3 regions of the Azoarcus sp. KH32C genome follow, and region 1 is predicted to be linked to each of the others. Evidence: predicted binding sites of a transcription regulator. Region 1 holds the regulator's gene; each other region holds the start of a gene.
The links. Region 1 encodes FNR, which switches genes on or off when oxygen is low (the NO sensors DNR and NnrR bind a similar motif). Its sites were predicted from a motif close to TTGANCTAGNTCAA; they were not measured.

Region 1 (9,986 bases):
ACCCGACGCCCACCCCCATCCCCGCGCCCACCGCGGCCGAAGCACGTCCACCTGCGCCCACGACGCCACCGCGAATGGCGCAACAAAGAGCAGGCGGCACTCCCCAAGCGCCACATCCGCCGGTCGCGGCACGGCTCGAGACTCCTGCGGCGCCGGCCCCGCAGGGCAACTTGCCGCCTCCGCTGCCCGACCAACAGCCGCCGCAGCCCGTCGCGCCCCCTCCGACGAGCCCCACGGCGATGGCCAGCGCTCGAAGCGAAGTCAAATCCGCCTCGGAGTCACAAACCCCAACGGTCAGCGCACGCTTCGACGCAGCCTACCTGCAGAACCCATCACCGAGCTACCCGCGCATGTCGCGGCGGGCGGGCGAGGAAGGCACGGTCATGCTGCGGGTCCGCGTGCTTGCCGACGGACGCCCGTCCAACATCGACGTCGCGGAAAGCAGTGGGCACCCGCGACTCGACGAGGCAGCCCGGGAAACGGTACGCAATTGGCGCTTCGTCCCTGCCCGTCAGGGCGACACCCCCATCGACAGCTGGCTACGCGTCCCGATCGCCTTCCGGCTGCAGGACTAGACGTTTCAAGCCGGGCAGCTGAAGCCGGCCTCCTCGACCGCCGCTCGCATCACGTCAACGCTCACTTGCGCCGGATCGTAGCGGACCACGGCCTGCGCCGCCTCGAGCGAAACCTGGGCGTCCTCCACACCGGACAAGCCCTTCAACACGGTGGTCACGTTGCGCACGCAGCCACCGCAGCTCATGTCCCCGACCTTCAATGTCACTTCCGCCATGATTCGAGTCCTCCTGGAAAACCTTATCGTCCGCCCCTATCGCCCCGCCGTCCAACGCCGCAGCAGCAAGGAATTGGTGACGACCGACACCGAGCTCATCGCCATCGCGGCGCCTGCGATCACCGGATTGAGCAAGCCAAACGCCGCGAGCGGGATGCCCAATACGTTGTAGATGAACGCAAAGAAGAGATTTTGACGGATCTTCGACAAGGTCGCGCGCGACAGGTCGATCGCATCCGCGACGCCGTGCAGACTGTTCCGGACCAGCGTAATGTCAGCCGCCTCCACGGCGACGTCCGCGCCCACCCCGATCGCGAACGAAACGTCGGCCGCGGCAAGCGCCGGCGCGTCGTTGATCCCGTCACCGGCCATGCCGACCCGAATGCCGTCCCGCGCCAGCGACTGGACGACCTCCGCCTTGTCGCCCGGCAACACCCCCGCACGCCATTCGTCGATCCCGGTCTGGGCGGCAATCGCCGCGGCGGTGGCCGCATGGTCGCCGGTCAACATGACCACACGCAGGCCGCGAGCCTTTAGCCGCGCCACAGCCGCCGCCGAATCCGCCCGGACACGATCCGCGACGCCGATCAGGCCTGCAAAGGCGCCATCCGCCGCCACTGCCACCAAGGTCCTGCCCGCCCCGGCAAGCTCATCACAGGCTGCCTGCGGAACGACCACGCCCTGCTCCGCGAGCAAACCAGGACTCCCGACGAGCACCTGGCGCCCCCCGACGACGCCTCTGACGCCTTTCCCGGCCACGGCACTCACGGCGGTCGACACCGGCACCATGGCGCCCTCCGAGCCGGCTGCAGCGACAATTGCCGTCGCGATGGGATGGGCACTCGTTTGCTCGAGCGCCGCTGCGATCGACAGCAGACTTGTACGATCCCAGCCTTCCGCCGGCACGACTTCGCTGACAGCAGGAGTCCCTTCGGTCAGGGTGCCGGTCTTGTCGACCACCAGAACGCCGATCTTTTCGGCCAGTTCGAGTGCCGCGGCGTTCTTCACCAGCATCCCGGCGCGCGCCCCCTGCCCCGTCCCGACCATGATCGCCGTCGGAGTGGCAAGCCCGAGCGCACACGGACACGCGATGACGAGCACGGCGACCGCGCAGATCAACGCCTGCGCAAAATCTCCGGCCAGCCACCACCAACCGACAAAGGTCACAGCCGCGATCGCGACCACCACCGGCACGAACACGCCCGCAATGCGATCCGCGAGCCGCTGCACCGGCGCCTTCGAACCCTGCGCCTGTTCGACGAGGCGGATGATGCCGGCGAGCAGCGTATGCGCCCCGACGCCCGTCGCACGGCAGCGCAACACCCCCTGGCCGTTGATCGTCGCCGCGAAGACCTTGTCCCCGGGACGCTTGTCGACCGGCATGCTCTCCCCAGTCAGCATCGCCTCGTTGAGCGACGACTCACCAGCCTCCACCTCGCCATCGACCGGCACTGCATCGCCCGGCCTCACGACGAAGCCATCCCCCGGGCGCAGACTGTCGACCGGCACCGCGACGATCTCGGTTCCGCGCTCGACATACGCCATCCTCGGCTGCAGACGCAGCAGCGCATCGAGCGCAGCCGTCGTGCGGGCCTTGGCCCTCGCCTCCAACAGCTTGCCGAGCAGGATCAGGGTCACGATCGTCGCCGAGGCCTCGAAGTAGAGGTGCAGATCGTGTCGTCCAAGCACCGTCACGACAGCACTGTAGATCCACGCCATCGACGTCCCGAGCGCGACGAGCACGTCCATATTCGCTCCGCCGCCCCGAAGGGACGACCACGCGCCGCGATAGAACCGCGCGCCGATCCAGAATTGCACCGGCGTCGCCAGCGCAAACTGCAACCAGCGCGGCAGGATGTCGTGCGCCATCGCCCAGCCGCCATCGAACATCGCCCCCATTTGCACCAGCAAGGGCAAGGTGAGAAGCGCCGAAATCCAGAAGCGCCGGAACTCCGCTCTCCATGCCCGGGCCTGGCGCTCGCGATCGCGTTCCCGCGTCGTCGCCCCGGTCTCAGTGCCCTCGAAGCCCGCACGCCGCACCGCCTGTCCGATGTCGTCGGCGCTCACGAGGCCCGGCTGATACCTCAGGACCGCCCGCTCGGTCGCAAAATTGACGCTCGCCTCGATTCCAGGGAGCCGGTTGAGCACCTTTTCCAAACGCGCCGCACAGGCGGCACATGTCATTCCCGAAATCGCCAACTCGAGTTGCGCCGGCGGCACGTCGAACCCCGCCTTCCGGATCGCCCCGATCACCTGTCCGGGCGTACCCTCGGGCCCATCGAACACGACCCGCGCCTTCTCCGCGGCGAAGTTCACGTTCGCGCTGACGCCCGGCAGGCGATTGACGACCTTTTCGATGCGGGCCGCACACGCGGCACAAGTCATTCCTGAAATCGGCAGTTCGATCGCGGGATGACTCAGTTTCGGTACGGGACTGTTCATGATCGGCTCACAGACTGAGTTCATTGTCGCACCGACAACCGACCTTATCGGCATTGCCCGGCGCCCAGATTGATGGCAGTCTAAACCCCGTACCAAAGTACGGAGTCAAGCCCCGCCATGAACAATCTGACGATCGGTGCCTTGGCGCGCGCCGCTGGAGTCGGCGTCGAAACGGTCCGCTATTACCAGCGCCGAGGTCTGCTACCGGAACCGCAGTCGCGCAAGGGAGCGTTTCGGACCTACGGCGGCGACGAGTTGGCGCGCCTGCACTTCATCCGGCGCGCACAGGCGCTCGGCTTCAGCCTCGACGAAATCTCCGAATTGCTGGATCTCGACGAAATGACGGACCGCGAAAACGCGCGCGTGTTCGCGAAGGCGAAGATTGCCGACATCGAATCGCGCGTCCGCCAGCTGGAAGAAATCCGGACTGCGCTCGAGAGCCTCGTCAGATGCTGCGAACACTCGGATGCAGAAACGCCCTGCCCGATCCTGCATGCCCTTGCGACACCCCAGCCCCCGTTACAACCTGCGCAAGCTGCGGCCAAACGCGCGAGCCGCAAGACGCACCGCTGATCACACCTCGCAGACCACGCCGCGCCACAGGGCGCCACCCAGCGTCGGGGCGTTGAAGAGCCCGAAAACGCCAAACCCGAGGACGAGCAGACCCGCCGCGAGGCGCACCCTGCCGTTGCGCGTGACGTCGCGGAAACGCTTGAACAACATCCCCGCCAACATCAGATTCGGTAACGTACCCAGACCGAAGGCCAGCATCAGTCCAGCGCCGCGGCCCGCAGACCCGGTCACCAACGCAGTCGTCAGCGCGCTGTACACGAGACCGCAGGGAAGGAGGCCCCACAGCAAGCCCAAGGGCAGAGCCTGGCGCACCGAGCGTGCGGGAAGGAAGCGTGCCGTAAAAGGCTGGACATGGCGCCACAGATGCATTCCAGCGCGCTCAATCGGGGTCAGCAGCCGCGTAAAACCAGTCAGATACAGGCCCAGCGCAACGAGCATCAGGTTCGCGAGCACATAGAGGCCCAACTGCACCGGCAGGAAGTTATTGAACAACAAGCCGACCGTTCCCAGCGCTCCCAACAATCCGCCGAGCACCGTGTAAGTCACGACACGACCGACGTTGTACGCGAGATGAATCGGCCATTGAGCTCGGCCACGCCCCGGAAGATTCACGGTGAGCGCCCCGACAATGCCGCCGCACATGCTTACGCAGTGCGTCCCTCCGAGGAGGCCGATCAGAAAAGCTGCGACGTAGCCGGTTTCAGGCATGCGAAATTACACGACTCGATGACTGCCGGGAGCGTGAGGCCGCGGCGGCAAAAGCAATGCGGGCGTTGAAAAACGCCCGCACTTTAACACCTTCACGCCTGGCACGCAGCCACCCGAACCAGGGCAGCAGACAAAGTCAGATCACGCGGGAGTAACGAGCCCGCTCGCGGTCGGCACGCAGGTAGCGGTCAAAGACCATCGCGATGCCGCGCACCAGCAAGCGCCCCGGAGGCAGCACGCTGATCCACTTGTCGCTGACCTTGAGCAGTCCGGCCTCTTCCATCGCACGCAGATCCTGAAGCTCCTCGGCGAAATACTCGTCGAACTTGATCAGGTGGGCGATTTCGAAGGACTCGATCGACAGCTCGAAATGGCACATCAGCGCCTGGATGATCGAGCGGCGCAGCAGGTCGTCCGCCGTCAGCTCGATGCCGCGCAGCACCGGCAGTTCGTCGCGATCGAGTATGTCGTAGTACTCGTCGAGCGTCTTCACGTTCTGCGAGTACACCGGCCCGATCTTGCCGATCGCCGACACGCCGAAGGCAAGCAGATCGCACTCGGCCTGCGTCGAATAGCCCTGGAAATTGCGGTGCAACCGCCCCTGGCGTTGCGCGACGGTGAGCTCGTCGTCGGGCTTCGCGAAGTGGTCCATGCCGATATAGACGTAACCCGCCTCGGTCAGCCGGCGAATCGCCAACTGGAGGATCTGAAGCTTGGTGTCGGACGTCGGCATGTCCTCGACCGCGATGCGGCGCTGCGGCTTGAACAAGCCCGGCAGGTGCGCATAGCTGTACAGCGAAATACGGTCCGGCGACAGCTCCAGCACCTGTTCCAGCGTGCGATTGAAGCTGATCATGTTCTGGCGCGGCAGACCGTAGATCAGGTCCATGCTGATGGACTTGAAGCCGGTGGCACGCGCCGAATCGATAACGAGCTTGGTTTCATCGAAGCTCTGGATGCGGTTGACCGCAGCCTGCACATCCTCGTTGAAATCCTGCACCCCGACGCTCATGCGGTTGAAGCCGAGGTCAGCGAGCAGCTTCACGGTTTCGAAATCGACCTTTCGCGGATCGACCTCGATCGAGTACTCGCCGTTCGGCACCAGCGTGAAACGCTTGCGCACCGACTCCATCAGCTCGCGCATTTCGTCGTGCGACAGGAAGGTCGGGGTACCACCGCCCAGGTGCAGCTGGGTGACCTGCCGGCTGCCGCCGAGCGAAGCCGCCACGAGATCCATTTCCTTCTCGAGGTACTTGAGGTACTTCGCCGAGCGTGCGTGATCCTTGGTGATGATCTTGTTGCACGCGCAGTAGTAGCAGATCGTGTTACAGAAGGGGATGTGGAAGTATAATGAAAGCGGCTTACTGACCCCTCCGACCCCGCGCTGAGCCAGCCAGTCGCGCAAGGCACGTGCGTCGAACGCTTCCACGAAGCGGTCGGCCGTCGGATAGGAGGTGTAACGCGGCCCGTTGATGTCGAAGCGACGAATCAACTGCTGATCGAAGACTAGATCTTTCTGACTGGTCATGGTTGTGTCGGTAGAGTGCATTTCGTACGATCTCAAAAAGCAGCACTTTTGTGGTTGACGTGGATCAACTTAGCATTTCACAGCTTATCCGCATCCACCGCATCTCTGTAGAGGAAACCAGATTATCGTGCAAATGAAGGCGACGGTGCCGATTACGGTTGCCGGTCTCAAGGTGGCATGCTCGCAATGCAACCTCGTCGAGTTGTGCCTGCCGTTCGGGATGTCGGAAAACGAAATCGACCGTCTCGACGAACTGGTCGGTGCGCGCCGCAAGATTAAGCGGCAGCAGCACCTGTATCGCGCAGGGGATCCGTTCGAGGCGATCTACGCGATCCGGACGGGTTCGTTCAAGACCGACGTGCTTCTCGAGGACGGGCGCGAGCAGGTCACCGGCTTCCAGATGACAGGCGAGATCATCGGATTGGATGGTATCAGCACCGAGCAGCACTCGTGCAACGCCGTGGCGCTGGAAGACAGCGAAGTCTGCGTGATCGCCTACAGCAAGCTGGAAGAACTCTCGCGGGTCGTCGAAGGCCTGCAGTTGCAGTTCCACAAGGTAATGAGCCGGGAGATCGTGCGCGATCACGGCGTCATGACGCTGCTCGGATCGATGCGCGCCGAAGAACGGCTTGCGGCCTTCCTGCTGAACATGTCGCAGCGCTTCACGGCGCGGGGCTTTTCGGCGGCCGAATTCCACCTGCGGATGACCCGGGAGGAAATCGGCTCCTATCTCGGACTCAAGCTGGAAACCGTTTCCCGTGCGTTCTCGCGCTTCCAGGAAGAAGGGCTGATTGCCGTTCAGCAGAAGCACATCCGCATCCTCGACAGCGCCGGCCTGAAGAAGCTGATCCAGCATCCTCACCGGAGTTGAGCGTTTTCGGGCAGGTGCGTCCTGCCGTCGCTCGCCATCCGGAATCGCCCGAAAGCGGGATCACGAACCAGCGACGAACGCCAGATAGCCCACCGGATTCTTGGTAACGGCAACCGACACGATCCACAGAAAGGTCACGACGGCCGCAGCGAATGCTGCGACACGGATACGCATCGTCGCGCCGCGCCGCAACGCGACAGCCCCGAGCAGGACGTAGACGACCAGGCCAAAGACCTTGGCGGTCACCCAGGGAGAAAGGAAGGGATACTGCCCGCTCATCGTCGCCAGCGCGATCGCGCTGCCGAGGAACACCGTGTCGATCACGTGCGGCAAAGTACGCGTCACCCTGTGATTGGCCAACGGGCTGCGACGCATCATCCACACACCCTGCAGCAGGAAGCCGCAGCCGCTCAGGGCGGCGCAGAACATGTGCAAGTGCTTGACGGCAAGATACATCGCTCACCCCGGACGGCCGTCGGCGCGCGGACGCAGGTAGATCGGCACATAGCGGACCGCCCATGAGCCGAACACGCCGACCCACCCGAGAACGGAGACCAGCATCGCCCACGGCGCCCATCCTGCGGGCACCAATTCAGCGAACACCCGCGTTACCGCCACCAACTCGAGCGTCAGAAAGAGGCCCCAGGTGAGCCGGTCTGCGGTCAGCTTCCGGCCGGAATGGCCCAAGGTCACGCGCGACACCATCCCCATCAATACGGAACCGAAGAAACCGACCCCCAACGCATGAAGCGGTGCCAGCCCCAGGATCTGCACTCCGCCCAACGCGGCCGTCGACTGGATGGCGAACAACGACCAGGCAATGCCGAGCCACAGGAAACCGATGTGGAGCATCGCGAGCAGAGGCACCTTCAGCGCCGACAGGAGTCGCCATTGACGGGACAACCACAACGACGCGACGGCCGCGGGCAAGTCGACGATCCAACTGAACGCAGACGCCCCGGCCATCGACAGTCCACCATGAACGACGCTCGCTCCGACGACGAGCCAGAGCGCCCACACCGGCCGCACGACCTGATATCCGGGGATCGGCCCTGTCGAGAAGAACGGAATCATGCGATGGCACACGCTGAAGAATACCGGCAGCAGACACCACCAGACGGCTGCATTGATGGCCACGCGTGCCGCAATGGGACCCGCCCCGATGGCGACGCCCATCCACGCCAGCGGCGCTAGCGCGCCCGCCGTCACTGCGTAGCAGATCGCCCGCGCGTGCAAAGCCTCCAGATCGCCGTGATGGGCGACCTGCCACAACACCCATAGCACGCCGATCCACCCGGCCAGCACCAGTATGAGGCCCGCTGTCAGCAGTCCCGGCACCACCATTCCAATCGCGGCAATTACCCAGCCCGCCGCAAGAAGACGCCATGCGCCTAGCCAACGAGCTTGCGGAATTTCGTCGAACGCCTGCCAACGTGGCATCGCCGTCAGCAAGAAGCCGAACATGAAAAGCGGGAACATCCCACAGGTCACCAGCAACGCATGCATCCATACGGGCGGAAGGGTCCATGGCATCGACGGTGCCAGTCCTGCACGCGCCGCGATTTCGACGGTCCAAAGCGTGAAGGCCGTCAGCAGCATGACCGCGCCGGACAGGAACATGGAGCGGTGCGGCGCAGCGAAGACAATATGTCGCTCGCTTCCCGATTCGTTGCCGTTGCGTCGCTGCATTCCTTCCTGCTCCTCAAGCCCATTTAGCCGACGGCGCGTTGCACGCATAAAGTCATGCAAGCCGTCGACACGGTAAAATCACCGAGTTTCCTGCCGGAGTCCGTAATGTCCACACCCCCAACCGACATACCAACCCAGCTGCGTCATATTTCGTTCTTCGGTCAGCTTTCCGACGAAGACCTTGCACACATCGCTCGCTACACTCGCGAGCGCCACCTCGAAAAAGGCGAAGTCCTTTTCCAACGGGGCGATGCCGTCCATGGCTTCTACTTCGTCGTATCGGGACAGATGAAGCTCGCCGTGTCATCCCCCCAGGGCAATGAAAAGGTCGTCGAGATCATCAGCCCGATGCAGACCTTCGGCGAGGCGGTGATGTTTCTGAACCGTCCCTACCCCGTCTTCGCCGAAGCGCTTTCTCCAACCCACCTGCTTCACATCGGTCAGGCCGTGGTGTCCGAACTGATCGATCAGGACGTAGGCTTCGCCCGCAAGCTCCTGGCCGGCATGGCAATCCGTCTCCACGGCATGATCCAGGACGTCGAAACCTACTCCCTGCGCTCGAGCATGCAGCGCGTGATCGGCTACCTGCTGCAGCAGGCGGAAACCGCGGGCGGCAACACCAGCCGCGACATCGAGCTCCCCACAAGCAAGCAGGTCATCGCCTCACGGCTCAATCTCACGCCCGAGACCCTTTCGCGGATCTTCCACGACCTGAACAACGCCGGCCTGATCACGGTACACGGCAAGCACATCACCCTGCACGACCCGAACCGCCTCGCCCGCCATCAGGGGTAGAAGCGTCTCTGTTCTGAAGGTGCGGGATCATTGTCCGCGACACCTTCAGGCAGACGCCTTGACTCGTATCAACCGGCGAAGACGGCCTTCCCGCTCAACGTTCCAGGACGTATGTGCCGGGAGCGGCGGCCAGAGCCGGGAAGTCGGCTGATGCAGCAGGACGCGCGTCGACAAGCTCGCCGCAGCGGGGCTTAAGCCATGCCATCCAGTCGGTCCACCAGCTGCCGGCATGTTCTTCGGCGTGATTGCGCCAATCCTCCGCCTTATCGGAACGATGTGGGTCGGCCACCCAGTACGTCCTTTTGGGGGGATTTACCGGCGGATTGACGATGCCGAGGATGTGTCCGGAGCTCGACAGGACGAAACGTTTCGGGCCGGTCACGAAGTTATTGATGCGGAAGGTCTGCACCCAGGGCGCAATGTGATCATCCTCCGCCGACACTGCGTACAGCGGCTGCGTGATCTTCGACAGATCAATCTGTTCTCCCGCCACCGTCAGTCCTCCCGGCTCGATGAGGCGGTTCTTCAGATAGAGTTCGCGCAAATACCACGCATGCATCGCAAACGGCATGCGCGTCGTGTCCATGTTC
Region 2 (9,986 bases), 2.2 Mb from region 1:
CGATTCACGTCCTGCCGCACGGCGTCCCGGGTGTTGTAGTACTGCTGCCCCCGCACTGCGTCGTAGCGCACGCCGGCCCCCCACACAAGACGCGTTTCGTCGGTCGGCAACAGCGTGTGCTGGAACTCCGCCTCGTCGCGCACCGAGCTCGTGTGGTAATCGATGGGCAGCGTCAAGGCGCCCGATCTCGCGACGAACGCATCGTCGTAGAGCTCGTTGGTGCGCGTATAGCGCAGCGAAACACCGCTGCCGTCCGCTGCACTGCGCGTCCAGGCGAACGAGACGAAGTCCTTGCTCGCGCTGAACTCGCGGAAGGGATTGGTCGGGGTATCCGCATAACCGGTCTGCAGCCGCAATTGCGTGTTGCCGGCAAGGATCTGCAACTCGTCGGCCATCCCCAGCGGAACGTCGGCGCGCAGATTGACGCGCTGGTTGCGTCGGCCGTCGTGATAGTCGAGCACGCCGTTGTCGCGCTGCGTTTCGGCGGAAAGGCGTACGGAGGCGTCTCCGACCCGCATTCCGACGCGCGCACCGCGCTCCTGGATGCCGTCGTTGCCCTGCGCGACGCGCACCCGGACGCCCTGCGTCTCGGCCGCGTTGAAGGTGACGATGTTCACGACGCCGAGAAAGGCGTTCGAACCGTAGGCGGCGGAATTGGAGCCGCGGATCACCTCGATGCGCGCGATCTCATCGAGCGAGACGTCGATCAGGTTCCACGCGACGCCACCGAAGAACAGCGGACTGTACTGCGAGCGGCCGTCGATCAGGATCTGCAGGCCGCGCGGGTTCTCGTCGGTCATCCCGTGATAGACCGCGATCGGCGCGCCGCTGAACGAATGCGCGACGAGGAATCCGGGAACCATGCGCAACAGTTCGGCAAGGTCGCGCGCGCCCGAAGTGCGGATCGTCTGGGCGTCGATCACCGTCACCGATCCCGGGGCGTCCTGCAGCGGCTGGGCGAGACGCGACACCGACAGCACGATCGGCAGATCTTCGAAATAGCCGTCGTGCGACAGGGCCACCTGGGAATCCGACTCCTGCGCGAAGGCGGAGCCGGCAGCCGCGGCAAGAATTAGCAGGGATCGAATCTTAACGGCCATTGCGGCGAAGCTATCAGGGTCGGCGAGCCGGCGTCCCGGCCCGCTGCGTCAGACGGAGCCCCGACGCCGCCAGGCGGCAATCGGACAGGCATATATCGTTGGGATTATTGCGCGAATTCCCCCACTGGTCGTGGAGGCTCTCCGGAAAAGCGTGAAATCCTACCGTATTGAACCAGAAAGGCGTTACGCTGCGTCGCAACATCGCCCGGATCGGGCAAACAGCCCATGGCGCTCCACGTGGCCTGCCGGCCGGGCCTGCGCATAGAATGTCGGGCCCTCCTGCCAGACTGTCAAACGAGGTTTCCATGATCGGCGCCCTCACCCAGCTCCTCGTATTCCAGCTCATCGGCGAAGTGATTGCCCGCGGCTTGGGCCTGCCCGTTCCCGGGCCGGTGATCGGCATGGGTCTGCTGTTTGCCACACTGGTTCTGCGCCAGGGACCGAGCGAACCGCTGCGCAACACGGCGAGCGGAATCCTTCAGCATCTGTCCTTGCTCTTCATTCCCGCCGGCACGGGCGTGATGCTCCATTTCCGACGTCTCGCCGACGAGTGGCTGCCGCTCACGGTCGCCCTGGTGCTCAGCACTCTGCTGTCGATCGCCGTATCGGCCCTGCTGCTGAAAGCCCTGTCCCACCGTAACGGCCATGACGGAGCCTCCCAATGAAGCCGGCACTGGGAGAAATCTGGGTCTATCTGTCGACCACGCCGCTGCTCGGCCTGACACTGACGCTGCTCGCCTACCAGGGCGCGCTGTGGCTGTACCGTCGAGCGAATTACCATCCGCTGTGTAATCCGGTGATGCTCGCGGTCGCCGCCCTCGTCGTCGTGCTCACGCTCACCGATACGCCCTACCAGACCTATTTCGACGGCGCGCAGTTCGTCCACTTCCTGCTCGGCCCCGCGACGGTCGCGCTGGCGATTCCGCTCTATGCCCAGTGGCAGCGCCTGCGCAGCATGCTGCTGCCCCTGCTCGTCACGCTCGCCGTCGGCTCACTGACCGCCGCGCTGTCCGCCGTCGGCATCGCGGCACTGCTCGGCGCGAGCCACGAGTCGGTGATGTCGATGGCGCTGAAGAGCGTGACGATGCCGATCGCGATGGCGGTCGCCGAACGCCTCGGCGGGCTGCCTTCATTGACCGCGGTCCTCGTCATGAGCACCGGTATCCTCGGCGCGGTCGGCGCACGTTACGTCTACCGCCTGCTACGCATCGAGGATCACGCGGTACGCGGCTTCGCGATCGGCATCGCCTCCCACGGCATCGGCACCGCACGCGCCTTCCAGGTCAGCGAACAATGCGGCGCCTTCGCGGCGCTCGCCATGGGCCTCAACGGCCTGCTGACCGCCGCCTCGCTGCCGTGGATCCTGCCCTGGCTCGGGCGCCTCTTCAGCTGAGCCCCCCCCTTCCTTCACAACCTCGACTGGAACTCCGACTTGTTCAAATCGCTGCTCCGCTGGTTCGACCGCAACATCCTCGAACTCGGCCGCGAAATGCGGCTCTCCTACCTGCCGCCGCTGATGGTCTACGTCGCGGCAGGGGTATCCGGCCTGACCGGCATCGTCGGGACTTTCTTCGTCAAGGACTACCTCGGGCTCTCGGCCGCCTTCCTCGCGGGTCTCGGATTCTGGGCCGGCATCCCGTGGGCGCTGAAGATGCCGATCGGCCATCTCGTCGACCTGCTGTGGCGGCACAAGGCAGGCCTCGTGTATCTCGGCGCGATCCTGATCGCCGCGAGCCTCATGATCATGATCGGTCTCATCGGCCATCCGGACGACATGCGGCGCTTCATGCCCGCCGAGGCCTGGTTCGTACTGTCGACGCTGCTCGCGCCGGTCGGCTATGTGATGCAAGACGCGGTGGCCGACGCGATGACGGTCGAGGCGGTGCCGCGGCTCGACGCCCAGGGCGCGCCCTACCCTGCCGAAACAGTGCGCCTGATGCACACGACGATGCAGATGCTCGGGCGCGTCGCGATCATCGGCGGCACCGTGCTCGTTTCGCTCGCCAACGTCATCATGTTCGCCGGAGCGGAAAGCCTGCCAGAAGCGCAGAAGATCGCGATCTACCTGCGTATCTACGAGCTCGCGCTGATCATTCCCGTGCTGTCGGTCAGCGGCGTCATGCTCGGCGGCCTGCTCAAGCGGCGTGAAGCCCACCGGCTCGCCCGCCTCGGGCACGACGCGGATTCGATCCGGAAACTGGTCCACGAGCCGGAAGAAAAGGCCGCTCCGAACTGGACGATCCTCGGCGGCAGTGCGGCCTTCGTTGCCCTCACCATCGCGACCGGTCTGTCCGGCCTCGAATACGGGGAGGAGCTGATCTTCGCTTGCTCCTTCGCGGTGATCGGCTTCATGATCCTGCGGCTCGTGCGCGAGCTGGACGATGCATCGCGCCGCACGCTGCTCGGCACCATCATTGTGATCTTCGTCTTCCGTGCGATGCCGGGCCCGGGGGCGGGCGCGAGCTGGTGGATGATCGACGTCCTCGGCTTCGACCAGGGCTTCCTGTCGCGCCTCGACCTCATCACCAGCATCCTCACACTCGCCGGCCTGTTCCTGTTCCGGCGCTTCATGGCCGAAAAGTCGATCGCACAGATTGTCATCTTCCTCACCGTCACCGGCACCCTGCTGTCGCTGCCGCTGGTCGGGATGTACCACGGACTGCACGAATGGACGGCCGCGCTGACCGGCGGCGTGGTCGACGCCCGCTTCATCGCGATCGCCAACACCGCGCTCGAATCCCCGTTGGGCCAGGTCTCGATGGTGCCGATGCTCGCGTGGATCGCGAACTCCGCGCCCCCGCACCTGAAGGCGACCTACTTCGCGGTGATGGCCTCGTTCACGAACCTCGCGCTGTCGGCGGCGCAGCTCGGCACCAAATACCTCAACGAAATCTACGTCATCAGCCGCGAAGTGCGCGACTCCGCGACCGGCGCGGTGACGGTTCCGGCCGACTACTCGCAGCTCGGCGAACTCCTCCTTGTCGTGCTGGTGCTGACGCTGGCCGTGCCGCTGGCAGCGATTGCGCTCACACGCATCCTGGGCCTGCGCAGTGCCTGACACGACTGCGCAACGGTAACCGCTGCAAAACCGTTGCGCAGTCGCTAGGACAGGTGGAAACTTCCACCCAACAACCTCGGGAGGAAGCGACATGACACCCACCTCGGTGCACGACATCCGCAACCTTGCCCTGCTCGGCCATGCCGGTTGCGGCAAGACGACCCTGCTCGAAGCCCTGCTCGTCGCATCCGGCGCGATCGGCGCCGCCGGCACGATCGAACGGGGCGACACTGTGTCCGACTTCGATCCTCAGGAAAAGGCCATGGGCCACTCGCTCGCGACCTCGCTCGCGCACCTCGAGTGGGCCGGCCACTGGGTCAATCTTCTCGACACCCCCGGACTGCCCGACCTCGCCGGCCGCGCGCTCACGGCCCTGCCGGCCGTCGAAACCGCCGCCGTGCTCGTCAGCGCCGCGGCCGGCATCGAAAGCGGCACCCGCCGGATGATGGAAGGCGCGGCCGACAAATGTCGCCTGATCGTCGTCTCGAAGATCGACGCGGCCTCCCCGGCCGAGCTCGGCGCACTGATGGAGCAACTCTGCGCGACCTTCGGCCGCGAATGCCTGCCGATCAACCTGCCCGCCGCCGGCGGCGACCGCGTCATCGACTGCTTTTTCACGCCGGACACCGCGCAAGCCCCCGCGTTCTCGTCGGTCTCGGGCGCCCACGACGCCATCGTCGACCAGGTCGTCGAACTCGACGAAGAGCTGATGGCAAGCTACCTCGAGCAGGGCGAATCGCTCGATCCCGAGCAACTCCACGCACCGTTCGAAAAGGCCCTTCGCGAAGGCCACCTGATCCCGGTCTGCTTCGTGTCGGCCCGCACCGGCGCGGGCGTGCGCGAGCTCCTCGACATCCTCGGCCGCCTGATGCCCGACCCCACTGAAGGCAATCCGCCCAAGTTCCTGAGAGGCCAGGGCAGCACCGCCGAACCGGTCGAGGTCGCGCCCGATCCGTCGCGCCACGTCATCGCCCACGTCTTCCAAGTCGCCAATGACCCCTACCGGGGCAAGATGGGCCTCTTCCGCATTCACCAGGGCAGCATCACGCCCAACACCCAGCTCTACATCGGCGACGCCCGCAAGAGCTTCAAGGTCTCGCATCTGCTGCGCCTGCAGGGCAAGAATCAGGTCGAGACCCCGCTCGGCGTGCCGGGGGACATCTGCGCCGTCGCGCGCGTCGACGACATCCACCCGGACGCCGTGCTCCACGATTCCCACGACGAGGACGCCTACCATCTCGCACCGTCCCGCTACCCGCAGCCGGTCTTCGGCCTCGCGCTGATCACGCAGAAGCACGGCGATGAGCAGAAGCTCGCCGAAGCGCTGACTCGCCTCACCGACGAAGACCCCTGCATCGAAGTCGGCTTCGACGCGCAGGCCCGCCAAACCGTCGTGCGCGGGCTCGGCGAACTGCACCTGAAGATCGTCCTCGAGCAATTGCGAAGCCGCTGGAATCTCCAGCTCGACACCGCCACCCCCTCCGTGCCCTACCGTGAAACCATCGCCGGGAAGGCCGAATCGCGCTACCGCCACAAGAAGCAGAGCGGAGGCGCCGGTCAGTTCGGCGAAGTGGCGCTGCGCGTCGAATCACTGCCGCGCGGCTCGGGCATCGAGCTCGGCAACGAGGTCAAGGGCGGCACGATTCCGACCAACTTTCTGCCGGCGGTCGAAAAAGGCGTGCGCCAGGCACTGGCCGAAGGGGCGCTCGCGGGCTTTCCAGTGCAGGACGTGCGCGTCGTGCTCGTCGACGGCAAGAGCCACGCAGTCGATTCGAACGAGGTCTCTTTCGTCACCGCCGGTCGCCATGCGACGCTGCAAGCCTTGCTCGAAGCCCGGCCCGTCATCCTCGAACCGCTGCTCACCGTGGCGGTGAAAGTCGCGGACAGTCATTTCGGCGACATCAGCGCCGAATTCGCGGGCCGGCGTGGTCACCTGACAAGCACCGAAGGCGCCGGAAACGGCTGGACGCTGATGACTGCGACCGTGCCGCTCGCCGAGATGGAAGGCTTCGAGGCGCGCCTGAAGGCGATCTGCGCGGGCGAAAGCGAATTCGCCCTCACCGCCGCCGGCTATGAGTCTGCACCCGGCGACGTGCAGCAACGCCTCATGAAGGCGCATGCGAATCGCAGCACGGCTCAGTAAGGCAGCCGATGACGACAACGCTGACTCCCCGGCACCGCGCCTACTGGCACCGAACGCTGTTCCTGACGTTCTCGCTGCTGTCGGTGTGGTGTCTGGTGACCTTCGGCGCCGGATACTACGCCGACGAGCTCAACCGCTACACTTTCATGGACTTCCCGCTCGGCTTCTACATCTTCGCCCAGGGTTCGCTGATCAGTTTCCTGGTGCTGATCGGGATCTACGTCGTCGGCATGAACTATCTCGATCGCAAGTATCAGGTCGGCGAGAAACGCTGAGGGCTTAAAGAAAAACGGCGACCGCCTTAGCGGTCGCCGTTTCGCCTGGTCGGCTTTGAAGCCCGATCAGAACTTGTAGCCAACGCCGATCATGTACACCCACGGATCGACGTCCACATCGACCTTGACCTTCCCCAGCGCACTATGGCGCGCCGTCGCTTCGGTGTGCAGGTCGATGCGCCAGACCGCAGCGTTCAGCACCAGCCGGTCGGTCAGCTGGTAGTCGACGCCTGCCTGCAGCGCAAGACCCCAGGAATCGCTCAGTTTCAGCTTGGAGAAGCCGTTCGCGCGCTGGCGGTCGGTGAGTTGCTCGTCGAAGAAGGCCGTGTAGTTGAGGCCGGCACCGACGTAGGGCTGCAGCTTCGACGACGCATCCAGCGGGAAGTACTGCACCGAGACCGTCGGCGGAAGTTGCTTCGCCTCGCCGAACTTGCCGTCGATCGCGCTGCCGAGACCCTTGACCCCGATCTGGTGAGTAAAGGGCGTGGCGGCCAGGAGTTCGACACCGACGTGATCGGTGACGAGGTAGCTGAGAGTCAGGCCCAGCTGCGTGTTCGCGTCGGCGGTCGCCTTCGTGCCCGCGATTTTTCCGGTGACCGTCGTCGAAATCTCCGAGCTTTCAGTCTGCGGATCGACCGTAGCCGCACCCGCGCGGACGACAACGTCGCCCTGCTTGTATGCGTGAGCCAACGGGGCGACGGTTGCCGCAAGCATGGACGCAATGATGATAGAATATCTCATAACTTACCCCTTATGCATAGTGCGCTTAAATAATGGGGGATTTTACCCACTTTTCAGTAGTGGATATTTGCAGCGCACAAAAATCTCGCCCATGTTTGACGAAGATCAATAGAGAAGGAATCTCGGGACCGTTGGCCCATCGTCGCCGACGCTCGAAGAGCCTCAGCCGGCCTCGCTGGAGACCGTGCGGCAAGCGGATTGCGGCAGGACTGGCGTCCTTCCAGGTGCGGTGCTGCCACGCACAAATAAAAAACCCGCCGTCGCAACGCGAAGGCGGGTTTTCGAGAATGGAACCCGCCGCAGCGGGTTCCTGGGACCAGAGTATTACATCCGGGCGATCATCGCATCTCCGAACGCCGAGCATGACACTTCCTTCGCCCCGTCCATCAGGCGGGCGAAGTCGTAGGTGACGACCTTGTCGCCGATCGCCGCCTCCATGCCCTTGATCACGAGGTCGGCCGCTTCCTTCCAGCCCAGGTGGCGCAGCATCATTTCGGCCGACAGGATCAGCGAACCGGGGTTCACCTTGTCCTGACCGGCGTACTTCGGCGCCGTGCCGTGGGTCGCTTCGAAGCAGGCGTATTGGTCCGAGATGTTTGCCCCAGGAGCGATGCCGATGCCGCCGACTTGCGCCGCCAGCGCGTCGGAGATGTAGTCGCCGTTGAGGTTCAGCGTCGCGATCACGTCGTACTCGGCCGGACGCAGCAGGATCTGCTGCAGGAAGGCATCGGCGATCGCATCCTTCACGACGATCTCGCGGCCGGTCTTCGGGTTCTTGAACTTGCACCACGGGCCGCCGTCGATCGGCTGCGCGCCGAACTCTTCCTGCGCAACCTTGTAGCCGGTATCACGGAACAGGCCTTCCGTGAACTTCATGATGTTGCCCTTGTGCACGATCGTCACCGACTTGCGGTCGTTTTCGATCGCGTACTTGATCGCCGCGCGCACGATGCGGGTCGTGCCTTCGATCGACACGGGCTTGATGCCGATGCCCGAGGTTTCCGGGAAACGGATCTTCTTGACGCCCATTTCGTTCTGCAGGAAGGCGATGACCTTCTTCGCGCCGTCCGACAGCGCCTGCCATTCGATACCCGCGTAGATGTCTTCGGTGTTCTCGCGGTAGATGACCATGTCGGTCAGCTCAGGCTGCTTCAGCGGCGAGGGTACGCCCTTGAAGTAACGCACCGGACGCACACACTGGTAGAGGTCCAGTTCCTGGCGCAACGCGACGTTCAGCGATCGGATGCCGCCTCCGACCGGGGTCGTCATCGGCCCCTTGATCGACACGGAGAACTCCTTCAGCGCGTCGAAGGTTTCCTTCGGCAGCCACTCGTCCGGGCCGTAGATCTGGGTCGATTTCTCGCCGGCGTAGACTTCCATCCAGTGAATCTTCTTGCTGCCGCCGTAAGCCTTGTCGACCGCCGCGTCGATCACCTTGATCATCACGGGAGTGATATCGATGCCGATGCCGTCGCCCTCGATGAAGGGGATGATCGGATTGTTCGGGACGGGTTGTCCTGGAACGATTTTTTGACCAGCAGCGGGAACCTTGACGTGAGATGCGCTCATTTCTACTCCCTCTATAGGAACTCGTGTCGATTGACTCAACTTTCTACTGCAAGCCTGGGTCGGGCCACTTCGGCGGAGGAGGCAGCGTCGCCGAAATGCAGTGGAATATTATCGCTAATCACGCCCCGCCGGTTCTTGATGCGGCCCAAGAAATCGAACCTCGTCCGCGGCCGTACCAATGAAAAAAGCCAGCGCTTTCGCGCTGGCTTCGTCATGCCCGGAACCCGGAAAATCAGGCGTTCGCGGCGGCCAGGGCCGCGTTGAGCGTCGCGCTCGGACGCATCACCGCATCAACCTTCGTCTGGTCGGCAAAGTAGTAACCGCCGATGTCCGCCGGCTTGCCTTGCACTGCGCTAAGCTCGGCGACGATCTTCTGCTCGTTCTCGGCCAGCGTCTTCGCCAGCGGCGCGAAGTGCGCCTTCAGCTGGGCATCCTCGTTCTGCGCGGCGAGGGCTTGGGCCCAGTACAGCGCGAGATAGAAGTGGCTGCCGCGGTTGTCGAGCTGACCGGTGCGGCGCGACGGCGACTTGTCGTTGTCGAGCAGCTTGCCGGTCGCCTCGTCGAGGGTCTTGGCGAGCAGCTTGGCCTTGGCGTTGCCGGTCTTGATGCCCATGTCCTCGAGCGACACCGCCAGCGCGAGGAACTCGCCGAGCGAATCCCAACGCAGGTGGTTTTCCTCAACGAGCTGCTGCACGTGCTTCGGCGCCGAACCGCCCGCGCCCGTCTCGTACATGCCGCCGCCGGCCATCAGCGGAACGATCGACAGCATCTTGGCCGATGTACCCAGCTCCATGATCGGGAAGAGGTCGGTCAGGTAGTCGCGCAGGATGTTGCCGGTCACCGAAATGGTGTCGAGGCCGCGGAAGACGCGCTCCAGCGTGAAGCGCATCGCACGCACCTGCGACATGATCTGGATGTCGAGGCCGGTCGTGTCGTGATCCTTCAGGTAGGTCTGCACCTTCTTGATCAGCTCGTTCTCGTGCGGACGGTAGGGGTCGAGCCAGAACACCGCCGGCATGCCGGAGTTGCGCGCGCGGGTCACGGCGAGCTTGACCCAGTCGCGGATCGGGGCGTCCTTGACCTGGCACATACGCCAGATG
Region 3 (9,986 bases), 850 kb from region 1:
AAGAATGAAGATTTGTCGCGATGGCGCTCAGGCGGCCGCGCGAACGGCGCGATAGGCGCGCAGCACCTTGACCGTGTTGGCGGCGAGCAGGACGAACTCGGCGATCAGCACCAGGCCGGCGAAGCGGATCCCGAGCGGGTGGCCGACGACAGTTGCCGCGAGCAGCACGACAATCGCGGCGCCGTGGAGCGAAAGGTGTCGCTTCACCGGCGCATCCGGCTGCAGCTTCTTCATGTTCGGCGCCTTCCCCAGATCCTGCGTCAGATGGAGCCAGGCGAGGAAGGGGATGATCTTGTACAACATGCCGACAATCACGCTGACAAAGCCGCCATGCAGGATCAGGATGCCGGCCAGCACGGGCCACAGCGCTCCGTCTGACTGTTGCGCAAGCAGCACGCAAGCGAGCCCGGCCATGAAGGACCCCATGCCGAGCTGGAACGCCCGCATCGTCACGTCGGGGACGGTACGTCGTGACTGGCGTTGCAGGCGGACGGTGGTCACTGCAAACAGGATGCAGGCCGCTGCGATCGCCAGCAGCAAGGCGAACTCGGTCGCATCGTGCCCGGTAAGAACCGCGGCGCTCCAGGCGACGAGCACTGCACCCGTGCCGGTTGCCCAGAAGCGGGTCATGTGCGCCGGGTAATTCGGCGTGATCTGGAACATCGGCACCACGACCCAGCTCGTCGCGGCCAACAACATCCCGGCGCCGCCGAGCAAGGCCCACCCTATATGCAGCTTCAGCGCCGTCAGCAGGGGCAGGGTGACGCGGCCCGTCACGACGAGCGCGAGCGCGATGCCGAGCGATACGGCGACCGCGAAGCCGCCGAGCGCAAGGCGCAGATCGCGTGGCGTCGCCTGTGCGATGGGCGCCCGACGCAGTCCCACCGTCGCGGCAATCAGAAACAGCGTCAGCGCCGCGCCGAGGAGAACCATCGCGGGCAGCAGCATGACCTGAAAGCCGCCGCCGAGTCCTAGCGCGAGCAAAGCGGCGCCGATGCTCAGCCCGCCGTGAACGAGCGCCGAAACGGTCCCTGACAACGGAATTACCGCCCCGGCAACGACCGGCAATACCTGGAACAGCGCGCCGAGCATCACCGACAGCATGAAGCCGACGGCGATGAGATGCGTCAGCGCTAGCGCGCCGGGCGTCCAGCGCGAATCGAGCAGTTCAGGCATCCCGAACAGCAGAGCCCCGGCCGCAACTCCGAACAGCGGCGCCGTGAGGAAGAAGCGCAGCGGCGTCGAAAAGCAGGGCGCCGCATCGTAGCTGAGGCTCTGGCCGGGGGGCATCATGGATAGTCGATCCTCACTTCGACCGAACCGTCATCCTGCACGCGACTCTCATGTCGGTATCCGTCCCGGTCGAGAAGCCGCAGCAGCGGGTGCGGCATTCGATCCAAGAGAAGCAGAAAACCTTCCCCTTTCTGCAGGTCGGCAATCGCGTCCATTGCCAACTCGAAAGGCTGGGGAGGCTCCAGGCCCCGTGCGTCGATGACCTTCGTCATGCCTGCGCCCCGGCACCGAGCCGGTCCTTCAGGTCGGACGAGAGCTCTGCGCCGGGCAGATGCGCGTCGCACATCGGATACAGGATGTTCTCTTCTTTCATGTTGTGCTGCTGCATGAGGATCAGCAGCGTTTCCGATTCGCCGGCATACTCGTCCGCGTCCTGGTTGCTCAGAGCCTCGTGCATCCGCTCGAGCGCGCTGCGCATTTCGGTATGCTCTCCGCGCATGACGTACGTCGGCCCTCCGGCCATGCCGGTTGCCGCTTCGAACTTCGGGAACAGGATGGACTCCTCGGCGTCGAAGTGGGCCTGCAATGCGTCGACAAAGGTTTGCAGCGCGCTCTTCGCGTCGTCCCACTTGCCTTTGGAAACAGCGGTTTCGGCGCGAGCAAAGGCCTCGTCGCAGGCACGGTGATCATCGGTCATCAGGGCGGTAATCTGGGTCATGGTCGGCTCTCCGGTCAGGTGTCTCAATTGTCCGAGATCCAATCTCTCCCTCCTTGATCAGTATCAAACGGGTTCAGATTCCGGATGAAGTTACTTTTTGAGCCTGAAACGCCCGCTTGCACCGTCGATTCACAGCCGCCGTGCGGCCTGATAGATTCCCGTCATGGGCTTTCTGACTGACGCCCCATTCCATGGAGCAATGCATGACTGCTGAAGGGAAGGAACGCCGCATGCGCATCGACCGTGTCCGTGCCTACCGCGCTGCCAAATGGCTGGTAGGCATACTCGTTACGATCGCCCTGCTCGGGTTTTTCGTTCTTCCTCCAATCGTTCGCCATTTCGCGGAAAAGGCGATCGCCGAATTCACGGGGCGGTCGGCGAGCCTCGAAGAAGTCAGCATCAACCCCTTCGCGCTGTCGCTCACGGCTCGCGGCGTGCACCTCGCGGAAGCCGATGGACGCCCGGATGCCTTTTCGCTGGGCAGCCTGTACGTCAATATGGAAGCCGAATCCATCTTCCGTCTTGCACCGGTATTGCGCGAGGTACGCGTCGAAGCACCGCAGATCCACATCGCGCTGCTCGAGGGGGGCCGTCACAGCTGGACCGACGTCGTCGAAAAGATCGCCGCCCGGCCCAAAGACGAGAACGAATCACCGGCGCTGTTTTCGCTCAACAACCTCCAGCTGATCAATGGCGCGGTGCTCGTCGACGACCAGACGACAGGCGTCAAGCACGAGCTCACGGCGATCAATATCGGCCTGCCGTTCATTTCCAATCTCCCGGTCAAAATCGAGCTCTTCGTCGAACCCTCGATTGCCGCGACAATAAATGGCCGTCCGATGCAGATTTCGGGGCGAAGCCGGCCGTTCAGCACGACGCGGGACACCATTCTCGACTTCAAGCTCGACAACTTCGATCTCACACCGTATCTGGCGTATCTCCCCTTCAAGCCGGCCTTCCGCGTCCCTTCCGGGCGCGTTTCGACCGACCTAGAACTGTCGTTCGCGGAGCCGCAGACCGGGGAGCCCGCGGTCGCGTTGAAAGGAACCCTCGAGCTCGCCGACTTCGAGCTGCAGGACGATGGCGGCAAGCAGCTCCTCAAACTCCCGTCGCTCACGATGGCCCTCGTGGACGTGCAGCCCCTCGCAGGAAAGATCCATCTGGGCGAAGTGTCGATGCCAGGAGCGGAAATCGATCTCGCAAGGCTCGATGACGGCCGGCTGAACCTCCAGCGGATACTTCCGGCGCCGACCGCCGAAACTTCATCCGCCCCCAAGCCTGCAGCGCCGTCGGCGGCGAAAGCTGAACCGGCCTTCCTTCTGGACCGCTTCGCCCTCAGCGGCGCGACCCTTCGAATTGAAGATGCCGGTACCGGAGGGGCGCCGTTCCGCACGGAACTGCGCGATCTCTCCATCGAGGTCAAGAATCTCGGGAACGCCCCGGATGCAGTCACGGACATAACGGCGGCATTCGTCACCGACAGTGGCGAGCGCTTCACCCACGAGGCAAAGCTGAAAGTGGCCGGGCGCGAGATCGAGGGGAGGGCCGTGGCCGAAGGTTTCGGCGTCGGCCGCTATCTGCCGTATTACGCCGACCAGATCCCGGGCGGCGAGATCCGCAATGGCCAGCTTGACGCCACCGTTTCCTACGCGGTGAAAGCTGCGGGCGACACTGTTCTCGTCTCCGCAAAGGCCGAATCGATCGCGCTGCGTGACTTCGAGATCGGACTCAAGGGCCAAAAGGGCACACTTGTGAAGATTCCGCGCCTCAGCGTGAGCGACGTTAGCGTCAATCCTGCCGACCATACGCTGGGGATCGGTTCGATCGAATCGACGGGAACGGTCATCAACGGCATCCGCGACAAGAATGGGCAACTCGACGCCCTGAAGCTCCTGGGAGACAAGCCCCCCGGCACCACAGCCCAGGCAAAAGCCCCGCCCAAGGGCGCCGCGAAAGCCCCCGCCAAGACCGCCTCCATACCGGCCACGCCCACCTGGAACCTTGCCCTCAACCGCCTCGCCCTGAACAACTGGTCGATCCGCTTCGAGGACCAGACTCAGGGCACGCCGATCGTGATGCAGGCCGAAGAATTCAAGCTCACGGCGGACGGCATTAGCACCGCAAAAGGCGCGACGACCCGTATCGACCTTGCCACGCGCGTGAACAAGCGCGGCCGGATCGGCGTCACCGGCTCGGTCGCGCTCGATCCGCTGAAAGGCGATCTGCGGCTGGACCTGCGCAGCGTGGATCTCTTGCCCCTGCAACCCTACGTTGCCGAGGCCGTCAACATCGCCATTTCCCGTGGCCAGCTCACGACCCGCGGTGCGCTCACCTTCGATCAGAAGCGAGACGGCACTATCAAGGCAAGCTTCAAGGGCGACGTCGGTGTCGACGACTTCGCATCGATCGACAAGCTGCAGGCCACCGATTTCGTCCGCTTGCGCCGTCTCGCCGTGACCGGAATAGACCTGCGTACTGAACCACCGGCGCTGGCCATCGCCGAAATTTCGCTCAACGACTTCTACACCCGCCTCATTCTCGATGAGAAAGGCCGCCTCAACCTGCGCGAGATCCGGGCACAGGGCGAATCGGGCGACAAGACAACGGCCCCCGGTCCGACTGCTCCGCCCGCGCCGTCCACCGCACCGACTAAGGCGCCGGCCCAGGCGACCCTTCCGCCCCCTCCCGAACCGGTCGTCCCAATCGCGATCGGCAGGATCGCCATCCAGAAGGGCAACATCGCCTTCAGCGACCGCTTCATCCGCCCGAACTACGACGCCAATCTCACGGGAATGGAAGGCGAGCTGACCGGCCTGTCGTCCGACCCGTCCACGATCGCAAAGCTTGATCTGCGCGGGAAGGTCGACAACAGCGCCCCGGTGACGGTCGCCGGCGAGCTGAATCCGTTCCGGCAGGATCGCTACCTGAAGATCGCAGCGTCGGTGAAGGACTTCGAGCTCACCGGCATCTCGGCCTATTCCGGCAAGTACGTCGGATATGGCATCGCCAAAGGCAAGCTTTCGGCCGATCTCAACTATCGCATCGAGGATCGCAAGCTCACCGCCACCAATCGGGTCTTCCTCGATCAGCTGACCTTCGGCGACGTGGTCGAGAGCCCGGATGCGCTCAAACTGCCGGTGCGGCTCGCCGTGTCGCTGCTCAAGAACAGCCGCGGAGAAATCGACCTCAGCGTACCGATCGGCGGCTCGCTCGACGATCCCCAATTCAGCGTGGCCGGGATCGTCTTCAAGGCATTCATCAATCTGATCGGCAAGGCGATCACCTCGCCATTTTCGCTCCTCGGCTCCATGTTCGGCGGGGGCGAGGAGCTGTCGTATATCGACTACGCCCCAGGCCGCGCAAACCTCGAGAAGGCCGCGACGGACAAGATCGCCAATCTCGCACATGCGCTGGCCGATCGCCCCGCGGTCGAGCTCGAAATCACCGGCCGTGCGGACCCGGCGACCGATACCGAAGGGATCAAGCGGGTGCTGCTTGAACGCCAGATCAAGGCGGCTAAACTCAAGGAAATGCTGCGCAAGGGCACGGAGGCGCCTTCACTCGACGACGTCCCGATCGACACGACGGAGTATCAGGTCTTCTTGAAGCAGGTTTACCGCGATGCCGATTTCAAGCGCCCGCGCAATGCGATCGGACTGCTGAAGGACCTCCCGGCGGCGGAGATGGAGGCGCTGCTAATGGCAAATACGCCGGTCGACGACAACGCCTTGCGCCAACTCGCGCAACTGCGCGCCCAGGTGGTCAAGGATGCGCTCCTGGCGGACGGAAAGGTGTCGGCAGAACGCATCTTCGTCCTGAATCCCCACATCGAGGGACCGAGCGGCGACGAGGCAAAGGAGAGCGGGGCAGGCCGACGCACACTGTTCAGCCTGAAGTAACGTTGGACACCGCTCGGCGCATCAGGATTAAGGAGGACTCCATGATCTCAAAGCTAACCGCTTCCGAACGGCAGGCCGCGCTAGCCGCCTTGCCGTTATGGGCCGAGATTCCCGACCGCGACGCAATCCACCGCTCGCTGCGCTTCAAGGACTTCAACGCAGCCTTCGCGTTTATGACGCGCGTGGCGCTGATGGCCGAAAAGATGGATCACCACCCGGAATGGTCCAACGTCTATAACCGGGTCGACATCACGCTCAGCACACACGACGCAGGCGGCCTGAGCGAGCGCGACCTCGCGCTCGCCCAGTTCATCGATGCCGCCGCGCCGGAATAGGGCGCCGGCCGCGTATCTTCCCGTCAGGCGGCTGCCAGAGCCTGATCCAGGTCCGCGATCAGGTCGTCGATGTGCTCGATGCCGACCGACAGGCGGATCATGTCTTCCGACACGCCGGCGCGCACCAGTTCCTCGGGTGACAGCTGGCGATGGGTGGTTGAGGCCGGGTGGCAGGCGAGGGTCTTGCAGTCGCCGATATTGACCAGTCGGGTCACGAGCTTCAGCGCATCCTGGAAGCGACCTCCGCCTTCACGCCCGCCCTTGACGCCGAAAGTCAGGATGCCCGACGCACGGCCGCCCATGTAGCGGCGGACGAGCGGATAGTCGGCGTGATCCTCGAGGCCCGCGTAGTTAACCCAGGTGACTTTCGGGTGAGCTTTCAGATGGGTCGCGATCTTCACCGCATTCGAGCAGATCCGGTCCATTCGCAGCGCCAGCGTCTCAATGCCCTGAAGGATCAGGAAGGCATTGAAGGGCGAAATCGCGGCGCCCATGTTGCGCAAGGGAACGACGCGGGCCCTGGCGATATAGGCCGCAGGACCAAGCGCTTCCGTATAGACCACGCCGTGATACGAAACATCCGGTTCGTTCAGCCGCTTGAAACGGGCCTTGTGTTCCGCCCAGGGGAACTTACCTGAATCGACGATGATGCCGCCGATCGAGTTGCCGTGGCCGCCGAGGTATTTCGTCAGTGCATGGACGACAATATCCGCACCGTGTTCGAACGGGCGGCAAAGATACGGCGACGGTACGGTGTTGTCGACGATCACAGGCACGCCGTGACGATGGGCGACCTCCGCCAGTTTTTCGAAGTCCGTGATATTGCCGAGCGGGTTGCCGACCGATTCGCAAAATACGGCTTTCGTGCGATCGTCGATGAGCCGTTCGAATGCGTGCGGATCGCGATAATCGGCAAAGCGCACCTGGATGCCGTACTGCGGCAGCGTGTGCGCGAAGAGATTGTAGGTGCCGCCGTACAGCGTGCTCGACGTCACGATATTGTCGCCGGCTTCGGCAATCGTCAGGACGGCCCCCGTAATGGCTGCCATGCCCGAAGCCATCGCGAGCGCGGCGATTCCGCCTTCCATTGCCGCAACGCGTTTTTCGAGCACGTCCTGTGTCGGGTTCATGATGCGGGTGTAGATGTTGCCCTGGACCTTCAGGTCGAACAGGTCCGCACCGTGCTGCGTATCGTCGAAAGCATATGACGTCGTCTGGTAGATAGGAACTGCGACCGCCCGGGTCGTCGGATCGGGCGAATAGCCACCATGTACGGCGAGCGTTTCAAGTTTCATGCGTCGGTCTCCTTGTAGGCACGATGCCGCTTTGAATAGCGTGGCAAGTATAGCGACACGCCGAATTGATCAAAAACGATAGCAAACAAATACCTAGAATACCCGATATTAGTACCCAGAATCGGGTATTTGACTTCAAATGTTACCCAAATCGAATTGCCAGGTTAGTCAAAATTCTGCAAACTAAAATCTTCGGTAGAACAGGCAGCGAACGGGTTCGTAGAAACCGGCTGCAATACTTCGCGGGAGGGGGAAAGAATGGAGACGTTGGCGCAGGGCGAAAAGGTGGCAACCTGGCTGGAGTTGGCAGTCGCCCCGGAGTGGCGACGAAATGGATTCAAGGTACGGGTCCATGCCGTCGGGCTCGAACAGGGGGGATGCTATACCATTTCGCTCGATGATCGCTGGCTATGCATGAGCAATGGCGGAATCACCGTGTTCCACGGGCTCAGCACCGCGTTGCATTTTCTGAAGTTGCACGGAATCGAAAACTTCGAACCCGGCGAGGCGGTCGATCAACGCTTCGCAAGCCAGGTGATCCGTTACTGCCTATGCACGGACAAGGGCAACACCTTGCTCCGTTGCAACTGCGCGCAACGCTGCCGCCTCACTCACTGAGTTTGCACAAGGCGGGCCGGCACGAGCCCGCGCAAGGCGTTTGACAGATGGATCACACTGGCGGCCCGCAGGTCGGCCAGCGTGAGACGCTGTTCGAATGCCACGCCCTCGTCGAGCAGCTTTCGGCGATAGACGCCGTCCAGCACACCGCTTGCGAGCGGGGGAGTGAGCAGATGGCCGTCTCCGCTGTCGAGATACAGCGTCGAGCGCGCGCCTTCCGCCACCTCTCCGTCCTCGTTGAGAAAGATCACGTCGAAGTGGCCACCCGCCATGGCTCTGCGCAGTTCTCGATCGTAGCGTTCGCGGGCAGTTGTCTTGTGCCGTTGCAGCAGATCGGTGCTCGACACGCGTTCCTGCGACAGGATTACGGTGGGGAGGGGGCTCAAGGGGATCGCGTCGAGCCCGGCGACGATCACGGCAATCGACCCGTCGGCCGAAAGCTCAAGGCGAACCCGATGAGTGCCGGCGAGGCCGGATGCCACCTCATCGAGCTTTCGGCACACGGCTTGCCGATCGAAGGCAAAACCGAGCTCCGCCGCTGAGCGCTGCAACCTCGCCAGATGTCCTTCGAGCAGCGGATACGGATCGGGCATCCCGGCTTCGCAACGCAGAGTCTCGATGAGGCCGAATGCGGGTTTCAGGCCTGTTGCGAAGCGCCCTTTGAGCAGACATTCGGCCCATTCGGCAGCCGGGTCGGAGTCGGCGACGATTCCGCTCCCGATGCCGAGCCGGACATCCCCGGAGCCCGCGATTTCGAGCGTGCGGATCGGCACGCTGAGGCGGAAATCGCCGTCCGGTGCCAGCCATCCCAGACCGCCGCAGTAGATGCCACGCGGCTCTTCCTCCAAATCGTGGATGATTTCCATCGCGCGGATCTTCGGCGCCCCTGTAATCGAACCGCAGGGGAAGAGGGCACGCAGGATGTCCCCGAAGGGCGCGGAAACAGGGCTTGCCGTGACGGTCGAAGTCATCTGCCAGACGCTCGGATAGGGTTCGACGTCGAAAAGGCTTTCAACACGGACTCCGCCCGCCGGGGCGAGTCTTCCGAGATCGTTGCGAATCAGATCAACGATCATGACGTTTTCCGCGCGATTCTTTTCGGATCCCGCCAAGGCCCGGGGATCGCTGTCGCGCGGAGCGGTACCTTTCATCGGTCGACAGACGAGTCGCTCGCCTTTTCGTTCGACAAAGAGCTCAGGGGAGCGGGACAAAATCGTCCCGTCAGGGTCGTGCACCAGAGCGCCGTATTTGACCGGCTGAGCGTCCCGCAGCGCCTTGTACAAGGCTATCGGACTGCCGTAGGCCTTTGCCCGCATCGAGAAGGTGAAATTGACCTGATAGCAATCGCCGGCGGCGATCAGCTGCTGAATGCAAGACACTCTTTCGACATATTTTTTGAACTGAAGTGTCGCCGAGATCCGGGCAAGTCCGGCGACTCGCTCATGTTCGTCCTGTGCCAAAAGCGAGGCGTCGATCCTGCCTGTTGTCTCTTCCGCACCGAGTCGTTCGGAGTCTTTGAAAACCCATGCGGTCAGCAATGCTGTGCCGGGCTGCAGGAAAGAATGCAGTCGCGGCTCCAGTGCGTAGCCAAGCTCGTAGCGAAGCGCGAGGGCCACCCAATGGCCCTTTTCGCGTCGGGCTTCGATTCGAGCCAAGACATCCGGGAGCAAAGCCGGATCATTACATTCGACGCGCTCGACGAGCCCGGTCAGCAGAAGATCGCCCGTGCCGTCCAGGTTATTGTCGAACAGAGCAAAACAGCTGGCGTTATCGAACATCGGAAAATCTACGGTGGGTGGAGGAGTCCGGCCGCGCGGGCCCGGAATGCGCGGCGATCCGTTGCACCTCACGAGGATGGGGATCTTACCGCATGCAGCCGAGGTCCGCC

Region 2: AZKH_RS06070 (OmpW family protein) is a predicted target of FNR. The motif match lies at 7,413-7,426, and genes of this name have one in related genera.
Region 3: AZKH_RS11955 (hemerythrin domain-containing protein) is a predicted target of FNR. The motif match lies at 2,005-2,018, and genes of this name have one in related genera.

The regions. Positions count from the first base shown of each region.
Region 1 covers NC_020516.1:3,584,651-3,594,636, forward strand. Annotated here, with positions in the region: gene AZKH_RS26375 (energy transducer TonB) at 240-575, shown strand; gene AZKH_RS15840 (heavy-metal-associated domain-containing protein) at 581-790, opposite strand; gene AZKH_RS15845 (heavy metal translocating P-type ATPase) at 827-3,232, opposite strand; gene AZKH_RS15850 (MerR family transcriptional regulator) at 3,350-3,805, shown strand; gene AZKH_RS15855 (sulfite exporter TauE/SafE family protein) at 3,806-4,513, opposite strand; gene hemN (oxygen-independent coproporphyrinogen III oxidase) at 4,650-6,041, opposite strand; gene fnr (fumarate/nitrate reduction transcriptional regulator Fnr) at 6,175-6,912, shown strand; gene AZKH_RS15870 (SirB2 family protein) at 6,973-7,368, opposite strand; gene AZKH_RS15875 (NnrS family protein) at 7,372-8,601, opposite strand; gene AZKH_RS15880 (Crp/Fnr family transcriptional regulator) at 8,707-9,396, shown strand; gene AZKH_RS15885 (alpha/beta hydrolase) at 9,491-9,986, opposite strand, start outside.
Region 2 covers NC_020516.1:1,350,163-1,360,148, reverse strand. Annotated here, with positions in the region: gene AZKH_RS06100 (TonB-dependent siderophore receptor) at 1-1,100, opposite strand, end outside; gene AZKH_RS06095 (CidA/LrgA family protein) at 1,406-1,765, shown strand; gene AZKH_RS06090 (LrgB family protein) at 1,762-2,493, shown strand; gene AZKH_RS06085 (hypothetical protein) at 2,590-4,158, shown strand; gene fusA (elongation factor G) at 4,250-6,301, shown strand; gene AZKH_RS06075 (DUF4212 domain-containing protein) at 6,310-6,576, shown strand; gene AZKH_RS06070 (OmpW family protein) at 6,643-7,317, opposite strand; gene icd (NADP-dependent isocitrate dehydrogenase) at 7,642-8,886, opposite strand; gene AZKH_RS06060 (NADP-dependent isocitrate dehydrogenase) at 9,119-9,986, opposite strand, start outside.
Region 3 covers NC_020516.1:2,731,284-2,741,269, forward strand. Annotated here, with positions in the region: gene AZKH_RS11945 (hypothetical protein) at 28-1,293, opposite strand; gene AZKH_RS11950 (DUF2249 domain-containing protein) at 1,290-1,505, opposite strand; gene AZKH_RS11955 (hemerythrin domain-containing protein) at 1,502-1,951, opposite strand; gene AZKH_RS11960 (DUF748 domain-containing protein) at 2,155-5,850, shown strand; gene AZKH_RS11965 (4a-hydroxytetrahydrobiopterin dehydratase) at 5,853-6,185, shown strand; gene AZKH_RS11970 (O-acetylhomoserine aminocarboxypropyltransferase/cysteine synthase family protein) at 6,209-7,480, opposite strand; gene AZKH_RS11975 (hypothetical protein) at 7,739-8,098, shown strand; gene pabB (aminodeoxychorismate synthase component I) at 8,092-9,876, opposite strand.